3 regions of the Halpernia sp. GG3 genome follow, and region 1 is predicted to be linked to each of the others. Evidence: riboswitches for the same ligand, from Rfam matches in the RefSeq annotation. Region 1 holds a riboswitch; each other region holds the start of a gene.
What was found. A riboswitch is a leader RNA that binds a small molecule or an ion and turns the genes downstream of it on or off. The one in region 1 is predicted to bind S-adenosylmethionine.
Positions count from the first base shown of each region.

Region 2: linked by a shared signal. The riboswitch ahead of ACVBED_RS03235 (TonB-dependent receptor plug domain-containing protein) and the one ahead of ACVBED_RS01560 (homocysteine S-methyltransferase family protein) in region 1 are both predicted to bind S-adenosylmethionine.
Region 3: linked by a shared signal. The riboswitch ahead of ACVBED_RS07670 (O-acetylhomoserine aminocarboxypropyltransferase/cysteine synthase family protein) and the one ahead of ACVBED_RS01560 (homocysteine S-methyltransferase family protein) in region 1 are both predicted to bind S-adenosylmethionine.

Region 1 is NZ_JBRIIR020000006.1:127,083-134,611, reverse strand. It holds gene ACVBED_RS01565 (MGH1-like glycoside hydrolase domain-containing protein) at 1-2,466, opposite strand, end outside; SAM riboswitch class I at 2,922-3,028, shown strand; gene ACVBED_RS01560 (homocysteine S-methyltransferase family protein) at 3,091-4,101, shown strand; gene metH (methionine synthase) at 4,180-6,837, shown strand; gene metF (methylenetetrahydrofolate reductase [NAD(P)H]) at 6,896-7,529, shown strand, end outside.
Region 2 is NZ_JBRIIR020000006.1:461,006-468,534, reverse strand. It holds gene ACVBED_RS03235 (TonB-dependent receptor plug domain-containing protein) at 1-2,010, opposite strand, end outside; SAM riboswitch class I at 2,084-2,188, opposite strand; gene gyrB (DNA topoisomerase (ATP-hydrolyzing) subunit B) at 2,442-4,376, opposite strand; gene ACVBED_RS03225 (acyl-CoA dehydrogenase family protein) at 4,551-5,690, shown strand; gene ACVBED_RS03220 (adenylosuccinate synthase) at 5,758-7,044, opposite strand; gene thrS (threonine--tRNA ligase) at 7,407-7,529, shown strand, end outside.
Region 3 is NZ_JBRIIR020000014.1:32,420-39,948, reverse strand. It holds gene ACVBED_RS07680 (homoserine dehydrogenase) at 1-563, opposite strand, end outside; gene ACVBED_RS07675 (homoserine O-acetyltransferase family protein) at 568-1,530, opposite strand; gene ACVBED_RS07670 (O-acetylhomoserine aminocarboxypropyltransferase/cysteine synthase family protein) at 1,548-2,843, opposite strand; SAM riboswitch class I at 2,975-3,080, opposite strand; gene ACVBED_RS07665 (S41 family peptidase) at 3,389-6,640, opposite strand; gene ACVBED_RS07660 (dimethylarginine dimethylaminohydrolase family protein) at 7,029-7,529, opposite strand, start outside.

The sequences.
Region 1 (7,529 bases):
TTCCACGCCGCCATTAAATGGCCGATTTCCGTTCTCATCTTTTAGAAATAAACTGCAAAGTCTTTGACTTAATTTCTCGGAAATTTCATTTAAATTAAAATAATCTTCACTGTGCGTGGGAAATTCTACCTGAATATTGTTCCCATAATAATAATGAAATCTCTGTAAACTTTCAACAATTAAAAAATTAATAGGGAACCAAATCGGGCCGCGCCAGTTGCTGTTGCCACCAAACATAGAGCTTTCACTTTCTGCAGGTGTATAATGGACAACATATTCTCGATCTTGCGCAGAGAAAACGAAGGGATTTTTCTCATAAATTTTAGACATGGCTCGAATACCATAATCACCCAAAAATTCTTGTTCGCAGAGCATTCTGTGTAAAACTTTTGTTAATCTTGTTTTTCGTAAAATACTCATTAAGTGCTTTTTACCCTGACCTTCCACTTCCCAATGCGACACTAATTTCGTGAGTTCTGGCTTATTCCGCAATACCCAATCCATCCGTTCTTTAAATTTCGGCAGACGCTCAATCATTTCGTGATCAATTACTTCCACCGCAAACATCGGGATTAAGCCCACAATACTTCGAAGCTTTAAGGAAATACTTTCGCCATTTGAGAGCTGCAAAACATCATAGAAAAAACCATCTTCTTCGTTCCAAAGACCATTTTTTCCATCGCCGATATGTTCCATTGCATCCGCAATATAAAGATAATGCTCAAAAAATTTAATGGCCATATCTTCATAAACGTCGTTGTACATAGCCAATTCCATTGCGATACGCATCATATTTAACGAATACATCGCCATCCAACTCGTGCCATCCGCTTGGTCCAGATGTTCACCATCTTTCATATCCATATTCCGGTCAAATGCACCGATATTATCTAAACCTAAAAAGCCACCGCCAAATAAATTATTACCTTTCAAATCTTTTCGATTCACCCACCAGGTAAAATTCAGTAGTAATTTTTGAAAAACACTTTCTAGAAATTTAATATCTGCCTTTCCGTTAATACTTTCATCAATTTTAAAAACCCGGAAAACTGACCACGCGTGAACTGGTGGATTGACGTCGCTCAGATTCCATTCATAAGCGGGCATTTGTCCATTTGGATGCATGTACCATTCTTTGGTCAAAAGTGCTAACTGACTTTTAGCAAAACCTGCGTCAATCACACTAAATGAAACACAATGAAATGCCAAATCCCAGGTTGCATACCACGGATATTCCCATTTATCAGGCATAGAAATGATGTCTTTATTATGAAGATGCATCCATTCTGTATTCCGTACGAATTTGTCAAAATTTCTGGGTGCTTCTAAATTTGGATCACCTTTTAGCCATTTCGCAACATTATAATGGTAGAATTGTTTATTCCAGAGAAGTCCTGCAAAAGCCTGTCTCTGAACGTTTTGTTCATCTTTATCGGGAATGTTTCTTTGTAGATTTTCGTAGAAATAATTGGCTTCTTCTTTTCTAATTTCAAATATTTCATCAAAATCATAAAACGCGTCATTCATTTCATGGGGCGAAAGTCTAAAATCAAAAGTTTTTGATTCACCCGCAGCAATTTCTGTATCAATGTGAAAACTTGCTTTGGTGCCAAAATTTTCTGGGTTTACAGTATCGTTTCCGTCAGTGATAAAATCATTTATTCCGTCTTTAAAATAGCCTGATGTTGGAGCTGTATTATAAATTTTAGCAATATTCGTTTCATTTTCGCAAAAAAGTGCTTCAGTTTCAGAATTTCTTGCGTAAAACTTTTTTATAGAAATACTGTCGTGCAAGATATCAATAACCCCGTTTCTTGCTTTTTTTAGTTCTGGTTTGTAATCATTGTATCCCCAAACCCAATTATTTCTGAACCAAACTGTTGGTAAAATTACTAATGGCGCAGAATTTTCACTTCGATTATGAGCCGTAACCCGGATAAAAATATCATCCGGATCAACTTTACAATATTCTATAAAAATATCAAAATATTCATTTTTATTGAATATTCCAGTATCAATTAATTCAAATTCTGGTTCAGTTTTACTTCGGCGTTCATTTTCTTCAACCAATTCTTCATAGGGAAAACGGTTGATTGGGTATTTATAAACCATCTTCATATAACTGTGAGATGGCGTATTATCCAGATAATAAAATAATTCTTTTACGTCTTCACCGTGATTTCCCTGATAATTAGAAACACCAAAAAAACGCTCTTTGACCATTTTATCTTTCTTATTCCAAAATGAAAAGGCAAAACAAAGCAGTTGTTTGGAATCGCTTAAACCTGCAATTCCCTCTTCCGCCCAGCGGAAAACTTTACTTTCTGCTTCATCATGGCTGGTAGACTCCCAGGCATTGCCATCATGGCTGTAATCTTCACGCACATTTCCCCATTGTCGGTTACTTACATATGGCCCCCATTGCCGCCATTGCTCATTTTTTAATCTTTCGTTTTCAATTTTCATATATTTTCCTTAAGATTAAATTTATTTTATTATTAATTACGATATTTCTTTTAGCAGCTATTTCACTTTGTAGAATATCTCTTTTACATCTTATCAGACCAGCTATTTTCGTCCTCCCCTACTAATTTTCTTAAAGCTATTGCGATAGAAAGTAATATACTTCTTCGAAATTTTTGCAATCGTAATTGCAACAAAAGGATTTCAGTTCAGGTCGGGCTACGACTGTTTAACTATTTAAAATTCAAAAATAGTTTGAATTTTCATTTGCAAAATTAATGATTTTTAAATGAATTGAAATATTCAAATCTGTCATACAGCCGCTTTAATTAATCATTTTGAGTGATTAATCCTATTAAGTTTCTTTAAATTTTATTGAAAAACTTTGAAGTATTTCATCAGTTTTCTAATTATTACTCATTATCTTTGTAGCCGAATTGTTCTTTTAAATATTGAAAATGTTATCCAGAAAGGTGGAGGGACTAGACCCTACGAAACCTTGGCAACCTCTCTTTTGAGAAAAGGTGCTACATTCTATTCCGGTTTTTCCGGATGAAGATAACTAATAAATTTTTCTACCTTTCTTCGGTAGCATTTTCAAATTTTTATTTATAACTAAAATTGAAAATGAATTCACAACATATACTTCGCGCCGAACTTTCCAAACGCATCCTAATTTTAGATGGCGCTATGGGAACTATGCTTCAGCGTTATAATTTTACGGAAGCAGATTACCGAGGCGAACGCTTTAAAGATTGGGAATTTTCTTTAAAAGGTAATAATGATTTATTGACTTTAACACAACCAGAAGCCATTTCCGAAGTTCACAGGAAATATTTAGCAGCTGGGGCAGACATTATTGAAACCAATACTTTTTCCGGAACTACCATCGCAATGGCTGATTATCATATGGAAGAACTGGTTTATGAACTGAATTTTGAATCTGCAAAAATCGCCAAAAAAGTTTGCCAGGAATTCACTACAAAAAATCCTGATAAACCTCGATTTGTAGCTGGTTCCATCGGACCAACTAACAAAACAGCCAGTCTTTCACCAGACGTCAATGATCCGGGTTTTCGTGCCATTACTTTTGAAGAACTACGAATTGCTTACAAACAGCAAGCAGAAGCCTTACTAGATGGCGGTTCAGATCTACTTTTGGTAGAAACTATTTTTGACACCTTAAATGCAAAAGCCGCACTTTTTGCTATTGACGAAATTCAGGAAGAGCGAAATATTGAGATTCCAATTATGGTTTCAGGAACCATTACAGATGCTTCAGGAAGAACTCTGAGCGGACAAACCGCGGAAGCATTTTTAATTTCGATTTCACATTTAAATTTACTGAGCGTTGGTTTTAATTGTGCTTTAGGTGCCAAACAATTGACGCCTTATTTGGAAAGTTTAGCAAACAATTCAGAATTTTTTATTTCCGCGTATCCAAATGCAGGATTACCAAATGCTTTCGGGCAATATGATGAAAGTCCAGAATTTATGGCCGAACAGATCCGCGAATTTGTAGATAAAAATTTAATTAATATTATCGGCGGTTGCTGTGGAACAACTCCAGAACATATAAAAGCAATTGCAGATCTGGTGAAAGAATATCAACCAAGAAAAATTAATGTAACAATCTAAAAATGTAACAATGTAACTATCATTTGACATAATAATGTCATTGGTAAACGGTTACATTGATAAATTGGAAAATTATTAATGAAATACTTAAAACTCTCAGGTCTCGAACCTTTAATTATAGCAGAAGAATCCAACTTTATTAATGTTGGTGAGAGAACAAATGTTGCAGGTTCAAAGAAGTTCCTTCGATTAATTAAAGAAGAAAAATTTTCTGAAGCACTTGATATTGCAAGAGAACAGGTTGAAAATGGCGCTCAGATTTTAGATGTCAATTTTGATGATGGTTTACTGGACGGTAAATATTGCATGGTTAAATTCTTAAATTTAATCGCTTCGGAACCGGATATTTCCAGAATTCCAATTATGATTGATTCTTCAAAATGGGAAATTTTAGAAGCGGGTTTGCAAGTCGTTCAAGGAAAATGCGTGGTGAATTCCATCAGTTTAAAAGAAGGTGAAAAAGAGTTCATTGACCACGCTAAAAAAATTAAAAGATATGGTGCGGCAGTAATCGTCATGGCTTTTGATGAAAATGGACAAGCCGATAATTACGAACGCAGACTGGAAATTAGCAAAAGAAGTTATAATATTTTGGTTAATGAAGTTCATTTTCCACCCGAAGATATTATTTTCGATTTAAATATTTTTCCTGTAGCAACGGGAATGGATGAACACCGTCAAAACGCAGTAGATTATATAAAAGCCACAAAATGGGTTCGCGAAAATTTACCTTATGTTTCCGTAAGCGGCGGCGTTTCTAATGTCTCTTTTTCATTTAGAGGAAATGACAATGTTCGGGAAGCAATGCATTCCGTTTTCCTTTACCATGCTATAAAAGCGGGTATGAATATGGGAATTGTTAACCCTAGTTTGCTTACAGTTTATGATGATATTCCAAAGGAACTTTTAGATTTGGTGGAAGATGTAATGCTCGACAGAAATGACGACGCAACAGAAAATCTTTTAGATTATTCCGAACGTGTAAAGTCAGTAAAAAAAGATATTGTCGAAGAATTAGAATGGCGTAAAAATCCATTACAGGAAAGAATTACACACGCTTTGGTCAAGGGAACAGATCGCTTCATCATCGAAGATGTTGAAGAAGCAAGATTGCAATCAAAACGTCCTTTAGATGTCATTGAAATTAATTTAATGACGGGAATGGGCGTAGTTGGTGATTTATTCGGTAGCGGGAAAATGTTTTTACCACAAGTTGTAAAATCAGCAAGAGTGATGAAAAAAGCCGTTGCTTATTTGCAGCCTTATATTGAAGCGCTCAAAGATGAAAAAGCAAAACCCAACGGTAAAATTTTAATGGCAACTGTCAAAGGTGATGTTCACGATATAGGAAAAAATATTGTGAGTGTGGTTTTAGGTTGTAATAATTATGAGATCATCGATTTGGGCGTGATGGTTCCGGCAGAAAAAATAATTGCTGCCGCAATCGAACACAACGTTGATGTTATTGGTTTAAGCGGCTTAATTACACCAAGTTTAGATGAAATGGTTCACGTTGCGGACGAACTTCAACGTCAAAATTTAAAGTTTCCATTGTTGATCGGCGGTGCGACAACTTCCAAAGCACACACTTCCGTTAAAATTTTCCCAAAATATGACCAAACAGTTGTTCATGTGAATGATGCTTCTCGGGCAGTTGGCGTTGTAAGTGCGCTGTTGAGCGACAATAATGAAAAATATATTTCAGATTTAAAATTAGATTATGAAGATTTTCGGGAGAAATTTCTAAACCGTCAAATTGAGAAAGAATACTTGAAAATTAAAGATGCTCGCTCTCAAAAGTTTGAAATCGATTGGCGACATGAAACAATTTTAACACCCAACTTCTTAGGAATTAAAATTATAGAAAATCAGGATCTAAAAGAACTTTTACCTTTTATAGACTGGACTCCATTTTTCCAAGCGTGGGAATTGCACGGTAAATTTCCGCAGATTTTGACCGATGAAGTTGTGGGTGAACAAGCCACCGAACTTTTCGGCGAAGCGCAAGAGATGTTGAAGAAAATTATTGATGATAAATTATTTACCGCAAAAGGAATTTTCGGAATTTTTCCTGCCAATTCTAATAATGAAGATGACATTCTAGTTTTTGATGATGATAAAGTTTATAGAAAATTTCACACGCTTCGCCAACAGTTAAAAAAATCGGCTGGCAAAAAATATTCTGCTCTGAGTGATTTTATAGCGCCTAAAGAATCTGGAAAACAAGATTATATTGGCGCATTTTGTGTATGTACCGGTTTTGGAACCGAAGAACTGGCACAAAAATATTACGAAGCCGGCGATGATTATAATGCAATAATTGTAAAAGCTTTAGCAGACAGACTTGCAGAAGCATTTGCAGAATTTTTACATTATAAAGTTCGGACACAATATTGGGGTTACGCAGAAAATGAAGATTTACCAAATGAAGATTTAATTGCCGAAAAATATTCCGGAATTCGCCCTGCACCAGGTTATCCTGCTTGTCCGGATCATTTAGAAAAACCAACGATTTGGGATTTATTAAAAGTAAAAGAAAATATTGGTGTAGAATTGACAGAAAGCATGGCGATGTTTCCAACTGCCGCAGTTTCCGGGTACTATTTTGCCAATCCACAAGCGAAATATTTTGGAGTAGGGAAAATAAAAGAAGATCAATTGGAAGATTATGTGAAACGTAAAAACGTTGATTATGATTACGCAAAACGTTGGTTAAGTCCAAATTTAGCGGATTAATTTATATAAGAAAGCAAAATTTAGATTAAAAAAAACTGCGAAGCAGTGAAATTACTATATGAAAATAACAGACCACATTAACCAATCAAAAGACAAAACCATCTTTTCTTTTGAAATTTTACCGCCTCTAAAAGGTCAAAATATACAGTCTATTTTTGATGCGATCGATCCTTTGATGGAATACGATCCAAAATTTATAGACGTTACATATCACCGCGAAGAATATGAATATATTGAACGAGAAAACGGACTTTTAGAAAAAAGAATCGTAAGAAAACGTCCCGGAACTGTTGGGATTTGTGCCGCAATTCAAAACAAATACCACGTTGACGCCGTTCCGCATATTTTGTGCGGCGGTTTTAGCCGAGAGGACACAGAAAATTTTTTAATTGAAGTAGATTTTTTAGGCATTCAAAATGTGGTCGCTTTACGCGGTGACGCTGTAAAAACTGAAACTTATTTTAAACCGGATAAAAATGGACATGCTTTCGCTAAAGATTTGGTAGAGCAGATAGTTCAAATGAATCAGGGAAAATATTTAGATGAAACTTTAGAAAATTGTTGTGCAACCAATTTTAATATAGGCGTTTCGGGTTATCCGGAAAAACACATGGAGGCAGCGAGTTTTGAGCAGGATTTATACCATTTGAAAAAGAAAATCGAGGCTGGCGCAGATTATATCATCACACAAA
Region 2 (7,529 bases), 330 kb from region 1:
AATTTTGGTTTCGTTATAATTTCCTGCCAAATTAATATCTAAAATACCACCACCAATATTCCATTTATAGGTTGCAACTACATCTACACCTTTCGTTTTAGTATCAATCGCGTTGGCAAATAATCTTGCCGCTTCTGCACCATTTTGTGTAATCAAAGAACTACTAATTTGGCTAGTAAGTACAATTCTATCTTTTACCGTTATTAAATAACCATCCACTGTGATAAATAAATTATCCAAAGGTTTCAAAGTAAAACCAAGACTTGTATTAATAGATTTTTCTTGTTTTAATTTATCAAAACCCAATGCTTTTGCAACATCGCTATCATTATTAAAAATTCCTTTATTTACAATCCCTACACCTGTAGTGGAAATATCAGAATAAAAATTACTAAAATATTTCTGTTGTAAAGACGGAGCTCTAAAACCTGAACTTATGCCACCTCTAAGGGCAAAATTTTTCAAAATCTCATACCGCATTGCTAATTTACCATTGATGGAGTTTCCAAAATCTGAATAATGCTCAAATCTAGTAGCCACATCAATATAGAAATTTTTAATATCATAAGATACATCTGCATAGGCTGATAATGAATTTCTATTCTTGGTTAAAGCATTCGCCGGAGAAAAACCTGTGAAAGATTGGGACCCTCCAGTTCCTGAGATATCACTTGTGTTGGTAGAAGAATTGGCAATATTTCCATAGATGTCGTAAGTTGCATAAGATGCAACCTCGCCAGTTTTTATTTGATATTGCTCAAAACGATACTCACCACCAAAAGCAAGATTAATTTTTTCAAATTTTTTGCTGATGTCTAAATTGATCGTATTTTGTAGAAATCCATGAGAACCAGCGTAGAAACTTGTAGGAGATTTTGCACCTAATGACGCGTTGTTAGTATTACTTACGTTATACTCAAAAACGTTGCTCCCAAAAGTATTGCTAAAATCTGCACTCCAATTATTATCGTGGTAGCGTACACCTGCAGATTGAGAAATATCATAAATTTTTGAACCTAAAATTGGTTGAAAACCATTTGGATAAATGGATAAAACTACATTACTAGTTTCGCTTGGCAATCTTCTAAATCCATAACCTTGTCCCTCTTTTATGCTAAATCCGCCAAAAGTATAAACAATAAATTTATCATTTAATTGATATTCTGCATTTAGAAAAAGTTGACCTAATTTAATATGCGCATCTCCCACTTGAAAGTTGAAATAATCTCTTGTTAATCCTCTTTTAGCAATTTCGGCATCATCAGCTGACCTTGCCGCAGCAGGATTATCTGCAAAATCATATGCAAAATTATTCCCAAAAATATCAAGATTATTATTCTGAGTCCGGTTAGTTTTTTGCCTGTCACTCAGTTGCAAAGTAAGATTTATTATACCTTTATCTTTACTAATACTTGCACCATAATTGACACCGGCTTGTAAATTTCCACCATCACTTCTACTGGTTTTTCCGTAGGTAATAGAAGCTGAAGCGCCTTGATTTTTTTTAAGAATAATATTGATGACACCTGCAATGGCATCAGAACCATATTGTGCAGAAGCACCATCTCTTAATACCTCTATTCTATCAATAGCTAAAACAGGAATTGTGCTTAAATCTGTACCCACAGAACCATTCCCAACTGTATTTTGATAATTAACCAAAGAAGTTGTATGTCTTCTTTTTCCATTAATTAATACTAAAACTTGGTCTGGCCCCATACCTCGTAAAGTAACAGGATCAATATGTTCCGTACCATCAGAGGCAGATTGATGCACTGAATTAAACGAAGGAATAATATAATTTAATAAATCTTGCACGGTACTTTGAGGCGCAGATTTTTGAATTTTTGCAACCGAAATAACATCAACTGCGACTGGAGAATTAATTTTAGAACGAGGTAAACCACGATTTCCCACAATCACGACATCCTCAATATCCTTGGTTTTTTCTTGTGCATAAATACTATAGAAAGTTCCTAATAATAAAATAGAAAAAGTAATTTTCTTCATTCCTTAATTTTTAGATTTTTAACGCTAAGTAATAAAAACGAAATATCAAGAAATAATAAAAAAAGTAATTCATATATTATCTTCCCCATTAAAGGGTGGATTTAGCACCATTACACCATAGAAATGTCGGTTGCCAAGGTTTCAAAGGGCCAAATCCCTCCACCTTTCTTGATAAGTCTGCGCAAAAATAAATTATTTTGCAATATAATCCAAATAAGAGAAATATTAAAATTTAAATTTCATATTTGGTCATATAAAATTGAGTGAGAAAAAGGCGATTCATAGGTCATTTAACGTAAAATATTTTAAGAAATTTTTACGAAAAAGCAAATTGTCTTTATATTGAATTTATCAATTTTTAATTTACTCTTAGAACTAAAAAAATCCCAACCATTTTAAGGATTGGGATTAATTATTATCAACAAAAACGCTTAAACATCAATTTTTGCATATTTTGCATTTTTCTCTATAAATTCACGTCTCGGTGGAACTTCATCGCCCATCAACATTGAGAAAACATTATCTGCATCCACCGCATTTTCGATAGTTACCTGTTTTAAAGTTCTGTTTTCAGGATTTAAAGTGGTTTCCCATAACTGCTCTGGGTTCATTTCACCCAAACCTTTGTAACGCTGTACATCAACGCCTTTTCCATCTGGTGAAAGTTTGAAAGTTTCTTCTTCACGTTCCTTTTCATTCCAGGTGTACACTTTTTTATTTCCTTTTTTAAGTAAATAGAGTGGCGGCGATGCAATATAAACATAGCCGTTTTCAACTAATTCCTTCATATATCTAAAGAAAAATGTCAAAATTAAAGTCGAAATATGCGCGCCATCAATATCGGCATCACACATAATGACTATTTTGTGATAGCGTAATTTTTTTATATTTAAAGCCTTAGAATCTTCTTCTGTGCCGACACTTACACCAAGTGCAGTGTAAATATTTTTAATCTCTTCATTATCGTAAACCTTATGAAGCATTGCTTTTTCAACATTTAGAATTTTACCTCTTAAAGGTAAAATCGCTTGAAACAACCGGTCACGACCTTGTTTTGCAGTTCCACCTGCAGAATCTCCCTCGACAAGAAACAATTCACTTTCAGCAGGATCTTTTGAAGAACAGTCAGACAATTTTCCTGGCAAACCACTTCCGCCCATCGGCGATTTACGCTGCACCATTTCGCGGGCTTTTTTCGCTGCTTGCCTCGCTTTCGCCGCTAAAACTACTTTTTGAACGATAATTTTGGCTTCGTTCGGATTTTCTTCCAAGAAATTGGAAAGCATTTCACCTACGATCTTATCAACTGCACTCGCCACTTCAGAGTTTCCTAATTTTGTTTTGGTTTGCCCTTCAAACTGAGGCTCCATTACTTTAACGGAAATAATGGCGGTTAAGCCCTCTCTAAAATCATCGCCTGTCACTTCTACTTTTTCTTTGGCAGGAAGTCCTAGTTCGTCAGCAAATTTTTTCAAAGTTCTTGTTAATGCACGTCTAAAACCTGTCAGGTGAGTTCCACCTTCGTGGGTATTAATATTATTAACGTATGAGTGTAGATTTTCATTGTAAGATGTGTTGTAGCGCATTGCAACTTCCACAGGAATATCGTCTCTTTCACCTTCCATGAAAATTACTTTTTCCATGATAGACTCACGATTTCCATCAATATATTCTACAAATTCTTTTAAACCACCTACTGAGTGAAAAACTTCTGAAGGAAAACTGCCGTCATCTTCAGTCTCACGTTCATCGGTTAAAGTAATTGTAACACCTTTATTTAAATAAGAAAGTTCACGCATTCTTGAAGCCAAAGTGCTGTAATTAAATTCTAACTCATTAAAAATAGAACCATCAGGCTGAAAAAAAACTTCTGTTCCTCTAATATCTGTCGTTCCAATTTCTTTCACATCTGCTAAAGCAGCACCTTTTGAATATTCCTGTTGATGCACTTTTCCTTCTCTAAAAACAGTCGCAACCAATTTTGTAGAAAGTGCATTTACCACAGAGACTCCTACACCGTGCAAGCCACCGGAAACTTTATAAGAATCTTTATCAAATTTACCACCTGCGCCAATTTTAGTCATTACAACTTCCAGCGCAGATTTTTGTTCTTTTTCGTGTAAATCAACAGGGATTCCACGGCCATTATCTTTTACAGAAATACTGTTTCCTTCATGAATTATTACTGAAATAGTATCGCAATGTCCCGCTAAAGCTTCATCAATTGAATTATCTACTACTTCATAAACTAAGTGGTGAAGTCCTCTTAATCCTATATCCCCGATGTACATGGACGGTCTTAATCTCACATGTTCCATTCCCTCTAAAGACTGTATGCTACTCGCGGTATATTGTTTATTGCTCATTAATTTTGTTTTTAAAAATACCAACAAATATACAAAAAATAACACGAAATTTCTCACGAAAAAGGATTGTTCCCTGAATCCATTTTAAATATTTTATCGTATTTCAAATGACATGAAGTAACTTTTTTTAACAAAATTTATATCTAATTCCTTATCTTTACCCAAAAAAAATTTATGAATTCTGAAATGAGAGAAAATATTCAGATGATTGCCGAAACCGCAAAGGATTTCGCTGAAAAAAATATTAGACCGAATATTATGGATTGGGATGAAAGTCAAACTTTTCCTGTAGATCTTTTTCACCAACTTGGCGAAATGGGTTTTATGGGAATTGTAATTCCTGAAAAATATGGCGGTTCCGGTTTAGGTTACCACGAATATGTGACAATTTTGGATGAGATTTCCCAAGTTGATCCATCAATCGGCTTATCTGTTGCAGCGCACAATTCTTTATGTACAAATCATATTTATGAGTTTGGAAATGAGGAACAACGCAATAAATGGCTGCCGAGTTTAGCTTCCGGAAAAGTACTCGGTGCATGGGGATTAACTGAACATAATACAGGTTCAGATTCTGGCGGAATGAGTACAACTGCTGTAAAAGACGGTGATGACTGGATCATTAATGGTGCAAAAAACTTTATTACGCATGCAATATCTGGCGACATTGCGGTTGTAATGACCAGAACTGGGGAAATAGGCGCAAAAAATAATTCTACAGCGTTCGTTTTAGAAAAAGGAATGGCTGGATTTACTTCCGGTAAAAAAGAAAATAAACTGGGAATGCGAGCGTCTGAAACTGCCGAATTGATTTTTGACAGCGTCAGAGTTTCTGATGCAAATAGATTAGGCGAAGTTGGAAGCGGTTTTAAACAAGCCATGAAAATTTTAGATGGCGGTAGAATTTCTATCGCGGCTTTAAGTTTAGGAACTGCAAAAGGCGCTTACAAAGCAGCTTTAAAATATGCACAGGAAAGAAAACAATTTGGAAAAACGATTGCAAGTTTTCAGTCGATTAATTTTATGTTAGCCGATATGGCAACGGAAATTGACGCGTCAGAATTATTAATCAACAGAGCCTCAGATTTAAAAAATGCCAAGGCAAAAATGACCAAAGAAGGTGCAATGGCAAAACTTTATGCTTCTGAAGCTTGTGTAAGAATTGCGAATAATGCAGTTCAGATTTTTGGTGGTTACGGATATACCAAAGATTTCCCGGCAGAAAAGTATTACAGAGATTCTAAACTTTGTACGATTGGTGAAGGAACTTCTGAGATCCAGAGATTGGTGATTGGAAGAGAGATCACAAAATAGTATTTCTTTAAACAAATAAAAAAAGCATCTTGAGAAAGATGCTTTTTTGGTTGAATATTGTTTTAATCTAAAACAACTCCTTTCTTATAATATTCTGATTTCGTTCCGGTCCTACAGAAACCAAATAAACATTAATACCTAAGTGTTTTTCAATAAATTCAATGTATTTCTGAGCGTTTTTAGGAAGTTCGTCGTAAGAAGTAACTTTGGTTAAATCTTCTTCCCAACCGTCCAATTCTTCATAAATCGGTTCATAATTGTAGAGTTTTGTAGTAGATGAAGTAAAATAATCGATGATTTTTCCGTCTTCGGTTTTATATTTGGTAGCAATTTTTAAAGGATGAATTCCGGTAAGAACATCCAGTTTTGTAATCACTAAATTATTTATGCCGTTGATCATGGTCGCATGTTTCAAAGAAACTAAATCTAACCAACCCGTTCTTCTCGGTCTTCCAGTTGTAGCGCCAAATTCAAAACCAATTTGTCTGATTTTTTCACCCAATTCATTATCGAGTTCAGTTGGGAAAGGTCCTTCTCCTACTCTCGTTGTGTAGGCTTTTGCAACACCAATTAAGTTCTGAAGACTTGTTGGCGGAACTCCGGCCCCTGTACAAACGCCGCCAGTTGTGGGTGACGAAGAAGTCACGTAAGGATAAGTCCCGAAATCAATATCTAACATTGCCGCTTGTGCACCTTCAAACAGAACGTTTTTCCCTTCTTTTATAGCCTCATTTATTTCCACTTCGGTATCTACAATTCTATCTTTTAAGATCTGACCTAATTCTAAAAATTCATTATAAATAGTATCAAAATCCAAAGTTGGCTTTTCATAATATTTCTCAAAAAGTGAATTTTTATTTTTGAGATTTTTCTTAATTTTTTCGGCTAAAACTTCTGGATTTAGTAAATCAACCATTCTAATTCCAACTCTAGCAATTTTATCTTCATAGCATGGACCAATACCTTTTTTTGTCGTTCCAATGTGCGTTCCGTCTTCTTCCTCTTCTCTATAAGTGTCCAGCAAACTATGATAAGGCATAATAACGTGAGCTCTTCGGGAAATAAAAACGTGATCTGTTCGCATTCCTTTATCCTCAATTTGCTTTATTTCGCTTAAAAACGCTTTTGGGTTCACTACCACTCCATTTGCGATGACACATTTGCCTTTGCATTGCAAAACACCGGAAGGCAAAAGATGCAAAACAAATTTTTCTTCACCCACATAAACAGTGTGTCCCGCATTATCACCACCTTGAAAGCGCACGACATAATCAGATTTCGCAGAGAGAACGTCAGTAATTTTACCTTTTCCTTCGTCGCCATACTGAAGACCAACTACCACATAAGTTGCCATATATTATTTGATTTTTTTGGATTCGCACAAATTTAGTTCTTATAAATAAAGTCGGCAAATTAGAAACGAAACTTTCTTATTAAATTACTAACAATTTGAAATCTCAATAATTTATAAACTTCTTACTATTTTATGTAATTTTTTTTAGAGCATTTTCCCGCTGTTCACTGTATCTTTTTTTGCGCTCGCTTCGCTCGCGCAAAAAAAGGATGCCGTTTCCATCGGGGCTAGTTACAAGTTTCACATGAATAAAATATTGTTATACAAAACTTATTTTCATCCGTTTATTTAGCAAGAGTTAAAGCCTCATTAAATCAATAAAATAAAAGAATTTTCGTAAATTTGTGCCTCAATAATTTTATATGTTAAAGATTACACTTCCAGACGGAAGCATCAAAGAATTTGATCCGGCAACGACGCCACTTGATATTGCGAAATCTATTAGTGAAGGTTTGGCGAGAAACACCATTTCTGCAGTGGTAAAC
Region 3 (7,529 bases), on a different contig from region 1:
AAAATCGGATTACTTTCTGCGTAACCTTTTTCCTGTGCTTCTTTTAAAGCTAGTGGAAAACTTAAATCTTCATAAAATATTTTACTCAAAATATAGTTGGTAGAACCATTCACAATTCCTTCCAAAGATTGCAGAAAATCATTATTATAATATTCTTCTAAATTCCTGATAATAGGAATACTGCCACAAACTGCCGCTTCATAAAGAAAAGAAACTTCATACTTTTTCTGTAAATCATATATTTCCTGCAAATGCTCTGCAATCATTTTTTTATTGGCAGAAACAACCGACTTTCCTTTTTCCATCGCTAGTTTTACGATTTCAAAAGCGGCTTCAGAATCATCTATTAATTCTACAACGGTATTGATTTCGTCATCATTTAGAATATCATATTTATCGTAATAAAAGTTATCCGCTGAAATGTTTCGTTGCTTTTCCGGATGTTTGACCACAATTTTTTTAATTTTTGCTTTTAGATTTTTTGCCTGTTGCAAAACCTCATATAAACCGCTTCCAACAACGCCATAGCCAAATAATCCTATTTTTAATTTCTTCTTTTTCATTTTTTTAATTATTCTTATTGTCAACGTTTAATTCTGAAAAAAAATTTAGTAGAACCGTTGCAATTTGTTTTGTTTCTAACAAAAACCCATCATGTCCGTACAATGATTTTATGATTTCTAACTTGGCATTTTTTATGTTTTTTGCTAAATAGCCTTGCTCTGAAATCGGAAAAAGCAGATCACTTTCAACGCCAATAACTAAAGTTTTGGCCGTAATTTTAGACAACGCATTCTCCAGCGAATTTCGCTTTCGACCCAGATTATGACTGTCCATACTTTTAGATAATATCCAGTAACTTTCCTTTGTAAATCTTTTCTTTAATTTTGCACCTTGGTAATTTTGGTAAGTCGCCGCCCGAAAATTTTCTAATTTTTCTTCACTATCCTCTTGGGTTTTTTGAAAGGTTTCATAATTACGGTAAGAAAGCAGCGCAATGGCTCGCGCTGCTTCAATTCCATTTTCACCAGAATTTAATGCCATTCTTTGGGCTTCATTAAACGCAATTCCCCATGCCGAATGCTTTGCATTAGTAGCAATTAGGCACAAATTCTCAATGAAATTTGGATTTATAACCGACCATTCTAAAGCTTGCATTCCACCGAGAGAACCACCAATTAACATATCAATTTTAAAAATTTGAAGAAAATTCGCTAATCTTTGGTGCATTTCTACCATATCTCGAATAGAAATTAGTGGTAATCTTTCTTCAGATTTAAATGAAGTTCCATAACAAGAGCCTAAAATATTTGCACAAATCAGGGTATAATTTTCAGAATTAAATACCTCACTTTTTCCAAATAAACCTTCCCACCAGTCTTCAACATCTGAGTTTCCGGTCAAGGCATGACAAACCCAGATTATTTTTTTCGATGAAGAAAATTCACCAAAAATCTGATAAGCAATGTTAATTTCGGAAATTTTAATACCAGATTCAAGAACAAAATCTTCTGTTTTAAAATGTTTCAATATCTAAATTTTAAAAATTAAATCCCGGCAAATCCGCGGTTGATATCATCTAAAATATCATCTATATGCTCAATTCCTACACTGATGCGAACTTGTCCAGGTTTGATTCCCGCGTGCAATTGTTCTTCTTCAGAAAGCTGCTCGTGAGTAGTAGAAGCAGGATTAATAATTAAAGTTTTAGAATCACCCACATTGGCAACGTGGCTGATTAGTTCTAAACTATTGATGAATTTTATCGCAGATTCTTTTCCACCTTTTATTTCAAAACTTAGTACGCCACCAAAACCATTTTTAAAATATTTTTTTGCATTTTCATGATCGGGGAAACTTGGCAAACCTGGATATAATACTTTTTCAACTTGTGGATGATCTTCCAAAAATTCTGCGACTTTCTGCGCATTTTGAACGGTTCTTTCTAAACGAAGCGATAAAGTTTCAAGACCATGAATTAAAAGAAAAGAATTAAATGGCGAAATAGTTGGACCAAAATCTCGAAGACCTTCTACTCTCGCTTTTATGATGAAAGCAATATTTCCAAAAGAGCCGTTAACACCAAAAACATCAGAAAAAATCAAACCGTGGTAACTTTCTGAAGGCTCAGAAAATTGTGGAAATTTCCCACTTCCCCAATCAAAATTTCCGCCATCTACGATAATTCCACCGATGGAAGTGCCGTGACCGCCGATCCATTTTGTAGCAGATTCTACCACGATATTTGCACCATGTTTTAAAGGTTGAAAAATAAATCCACCCGCACCAAAAGTATTATCAACGATTAAAGGAAGATTATGTTTTTTTGCAACTGCTGCAATTGCTTCAAAATCTGCTACATTTAAACTTGGATTACCGATGGTTTCAACATAGATGGCTTTTGTATTTTCATTGATTTGTTCCTCAAAATCTTGCGGTTCGTCATCTTTTGCAAAGCGGCATTCGATCCCTAATTTTTTAAAAGTTACTTTAAACTGATTAAAACTTCCACCGTACAAATACGGCGAACTCACGAAATTATCTCCAGCCTGAAGAATATTTGTAATTGCTAAAAACTGTGCGGCATGACCAGAACTTGTTGCTAAAGCAGCAACTCCGCCGTGTAGCGCAGCAACTCTTTTTTCAAAAACATCCGTTGTCGGATTCATTAAACGGGTATAAATATTTCCGAATTCTTTTAAACCAAAAAGATTAGCAGCGTGCTGTGCATCGTTGAAAGTATAACAAGCGGTTTGATAGAGCGGAACCGCCCTGGAATTTGTGGTTGAATCTATGGTTTGTCCCGCATGAAGTTGCAATGTTTCAAATTTTAAATTGCTCATATTTTAAATAATTTTATTTTAAATGTTGTGCAACTTATCTTCTGAAAAGCTTACCGAAAGAGCATAAAAAAACTCTTTCGATAAGACGAAAGAGTTTGATATAAATGTATAATTTTTATATTTCTGTTTCTGACTTATCTTTCCCGCCATTGCGAGTTGAATTTTGCACCTTATTTATTTCTAAACAGGTTGCCAAAGTTTCACCGGGTCAATTCCCTCCACTTTTCTAAATAAGTTGCGATGTTTTAAAGAACGTAATTTCTGGTGCAAAGATAGAAAGGTTTTTTAAATCTCCAAATTTTTAATTAAAAAAATTGATAATAATTTAATTTGTTCCCTAACCAATCTCAATGTTGAACATTTGAATAATTCATCCATCTTCATTTTCAAAACTCGGTACCACAAAAATTAGTTTATAATCCGAAATTGATACCGTCTTCATCGTCTTCAAGCTTCAGTTTTTTTAAAGACGCCTTGGCAATATTTCCGCCTACCTACCATCGGCAGGCGGAATTTACTTCTTGGAATATTGTTTTTAGCCGGATTTATTTTTTTACTTCTTTCAACATTTCTTTCACGGCAGCTTCCAATTGTTGGTCTTCGCCGTTCAAAAATTTATTATAATCGTTATTTACCTTAATATCAGGTTCTAGTTGATGATTTTCTGTAGCCTGGGTTTCGCCAGCACCGTAAGTAGCAATCATTGGTATACCGAAATAAATGGTTGGATCTATTTGTGTTTCCCACCAAACTGCGGTTCCGGTTCCTGCAACAGGCATTCCAATTAATTTACCCAATCCTAATTCTTTATATGCATAAGGAAACATAAAAGCATCAGAATAATTGCCTTCACTCATTACTACGCAACTTGGTTTAGTCCATTTATTCATCGGCTCGCCACCTGTAGTGATATTCCCTTGTGGGCGTAAAGTAAAATATTCTTTTCCTCCTAAGAAAGTAACCAAATCATCATGCAACCAACCGCCACCGTTAAAACGAGTATCTACAATTAGCGCTTCCTTCTTCACGTTTTTACCTAAAACTTTATCAAAAGTCACCCTAAAACTTGGGTCGTCCATACTTCTTATATGCACATAACCAACTCTACCACCAGAAAGACTATCCGTTAGTTGGGCCATCTTATCTGTCCAACGTTTGTAAAGTAAAACACCGCTTTCCACACCAACTGATATAGGTTTTACAACTTCGCTAATGGTTTTATTTGTTTTTGGATCGTGGAAATCTATTCTCGTAAAATTACCTTCTTTATGGTTTAGAAAAATTGCCCAATCAACATCAGCTGTTATCTCGTTACCATTTATTTTATCGATGATCATTCCTGCTTTCATCTCGGTTTTCGCTTTATCAAAAGGTCCGGCAGCTATTATATCTTTTACCACCAAGCCGTCACCGCCTTTGGTAACATCATATAATAAACCTAACGCAGCTGTTGCATCAGCATTCATTTTTTTAACTCTGTACCCACCACCTGTATGTGAAGCATTTAATTCTCCCAAAAACTCGCTCAATAAAACTTCAAAATCATAATTGTTATTAATATAGGGAAGAAATTTGCTGTAAGTAGTATGATAACCATCCCAATCTACCCCTTGCAGTTTTGGGTCGAACAGTTTTTTCTTCACCTGTTTCCAGGCATGATCAAACATATATTTCCGCTCTTCAGATGCATTCAATTCCATAGAAGCATCAATTTTCATTGGAGAAACTTTACCGTCATCAACACCTACTTTCATGATGTTGCCACCAGCCAAAACAAACAGATCTTTGCCGTCATTGCTTAATTCCAAACTGCCATCAGTTACGCCCAATTTCGCCAAAACTTTGGTTTCATGGGTACGAGGCATCGTCATCCATAAATCATAACCTTTTTCATACTTTGCTAAATAATATAATTTTTCACCATCTTTTGATAAAGCTACACCACCGATATCAGTAGAGCTGATGGTCAATCTTTTGGTTCTGTTTTCTAAATTTTTAAGATTAGGTTCAAATATAGGTTTTTCTTCTTTTTTTACTAACTTGATCTTTTTAGATTTAACGTCATTTTTATCACCGATTTTAGTACTATCTTTCTTTTCTATTTCTTTTTGTAAATCGAAATCTTCTTTGCTTAGTTGGTATTTATCCCGAATATCTTGATCAAAAAACATGGCGTAAACGTCACTTTGGCTGCCTCTACTCAAGTTTTTCATCCCATCTTTATCGGTAATCCAATACATCATTTTGCCATCCATCCCAAACTGAGGATGATAGTCGTTAAAGCCACTTTCTGTCAAATTTACTCGTTTGCCTGTTCCGTCTGCTTTTAGTAAAACTACTTCTGGCGAAAACCAACCGCCGCCTTCGCTAGATTGTGCTAACAAGTATTTGCTATCTGGCGACCATGTAAAATATTGATCACCATCAGAATAAGAATAATTTAATTTCTCTGGTAATACTGTTACCGTTTTTTTGGTGGCGATGTCCAATACTTTTAAAATATTTCTCTCTTCTAAGTAAGCTATTTTCTTTCCATCGGGAGAATAATTTGCTTGAAATTCATCCTTATCCGTATTAACAATAGGTTTGGTATTGATTACTGTAGAAGCATAGAAAAATTTTTCTAATGGATTGGCTAAACTTGCTTCATAAATATCCCAGGAATTATCATTTTCTACTGAATAAAGCAGCTTTTTTCCATCCGGACTAAAGCTTACCATTCTTTCTTGATAAGGAGTGTTAGTAATTCTTTTTGTAGTAGAACCATCAACGGCTGTTACAAAAATTTCACCTCTATAAACAAAAGCAATTTCCTTTCCGCTTGGTGAAACCGCTATCTCTGTTGCGTTTTCTTTAACAGGAACGGTTTCAGTTTGGTCCGTAGCAAAATCAGCACCGATTGTAAAGTTTAAGATTTTAGGTTGCCCACCTTCTTTTAATAAATAGATATTTCCATCTTGTGTAAAAGCAAAAGTACCATCATTAGCTCTAGATAGATTTCTTACCGGATTTTTATCGAATGTAGTAAGTTGAGTAACATTATCTGAAGCAGTAACAGACGATTTAAACAAATTTTGATTTCCTTTTTGTTCACTCAAATAATAAAATGTATTACCATCACCCCAAACAGGTTCGCGGTCTTCGCCGATGAAATTTGAAACTTTTTTATATTGGTTAGTTTTTAAATCTAATACCCAAATATCTCTGGTAATGGCAGAAGTATGGTGTTTACGATAAGCATTTTCATATCCTTTTCTGTCTTGATAAATAATTTTATCACCCGTCGAATTCAAATGAACATATTCTGTTCCTGCCGAATTTATCATTACGCTTCTTCCTCCTTTTACGGGAACTTCATATAATTTATTCCAATAAGCATCCCCTGGGAAACGAACAGAAGTATAAACATCATGACGATTAGAACCAAAAAGTACTTTTTTATCATCAATACTGAAATCATAAGGAATATCTTTATCGGAATTATAAGTTAATCGGATTGCAGAACCACCATTTGCCGACATGCTGAAAACGTCAAAATCACCATTACGGTCAGATGCAAAAGCGATTGTTTTACTGTCATGGCTCCAAATTGGATAACCGTTATAATCTGATGTAATTGTCAATGGCAAAGCTTGCCCACCGTTTGTTGAAACCTTAAAAATATTTCCTTTATACTCAAAAGCAACCCATTGTCCATTAGGCGAAATAGCAGGTTGCTGCATCCATAAAGGTTGTTGTGCTTTTGCCGCGATAAAAAATAAAGTTAAGAAAATGAAGGAGAGTAAAAATTTTTTCATGTTTTCTGTTTTTGATTTAGATTCTAAAAATAATGATATACAATGGTTATTTAAAATGTGTAATATACAAAACCTCTTTTGAAACAAATAACCTACAGAGAAGATAGTCCAATGCTTTTTCCTTAGTTATTCCCAACTTTATTCTCAGATATTTTTAAATCCTTTGATAAGTTTTGTTCTGGTAAATCCTGATCGATCACTTCAACAATAAAGTCAAGTTTGGCAACCCGATAAAAATTAGCAAAAATGTCGGAATATTTATTTAATTTATCCAGCTATTTTGTGGATCTTCTAAGCTGAGCTCGTTTCTAAAGATAATTTCTACTGCAAAGCCTGAAAGGTTTTTAAATCTCTAAATTTTTAATAAAAAATTTGATAATTATTTATTTCACTCCCTAACCAAAGGCATTGTAGAGCATCTGAAAAGTCCACCCATTTTAGAAATTTCCCGGTATGGTATTTCTTCTACGGTTATTCCCCATTCATTTCTGAGGTGATTATTAAGTCTTGTAAATGCTTTATCTGACACGACTACTTCAGGTGAAATTGAAAAGACATTTGGAAACATGTCAAACATTTCTGCGTCGGTCACATGAAAACAGTTTTCTTCCCCGAAAATATCGATGATTAATTGATAGTCACTTTCATCTACAAATCCATTTTTATAAATGATGCATTTATCCTTACCAATTGGATTAAAAGTACAGTCTAAATGTAAAATTCCCTCATAAGGCAATTGATCATTCTTCTTGAGTTCAAAATCTAAGATCCTCTTTTTAGGAAAATATTCTTTTAGAATTTCTATTGCATACTGATTAGTTCGGGCAGTTTTAAAATTGCGGTAATCTTCACTGTAACAAGTGCCAATGAAAATAAAATCATTCCACAC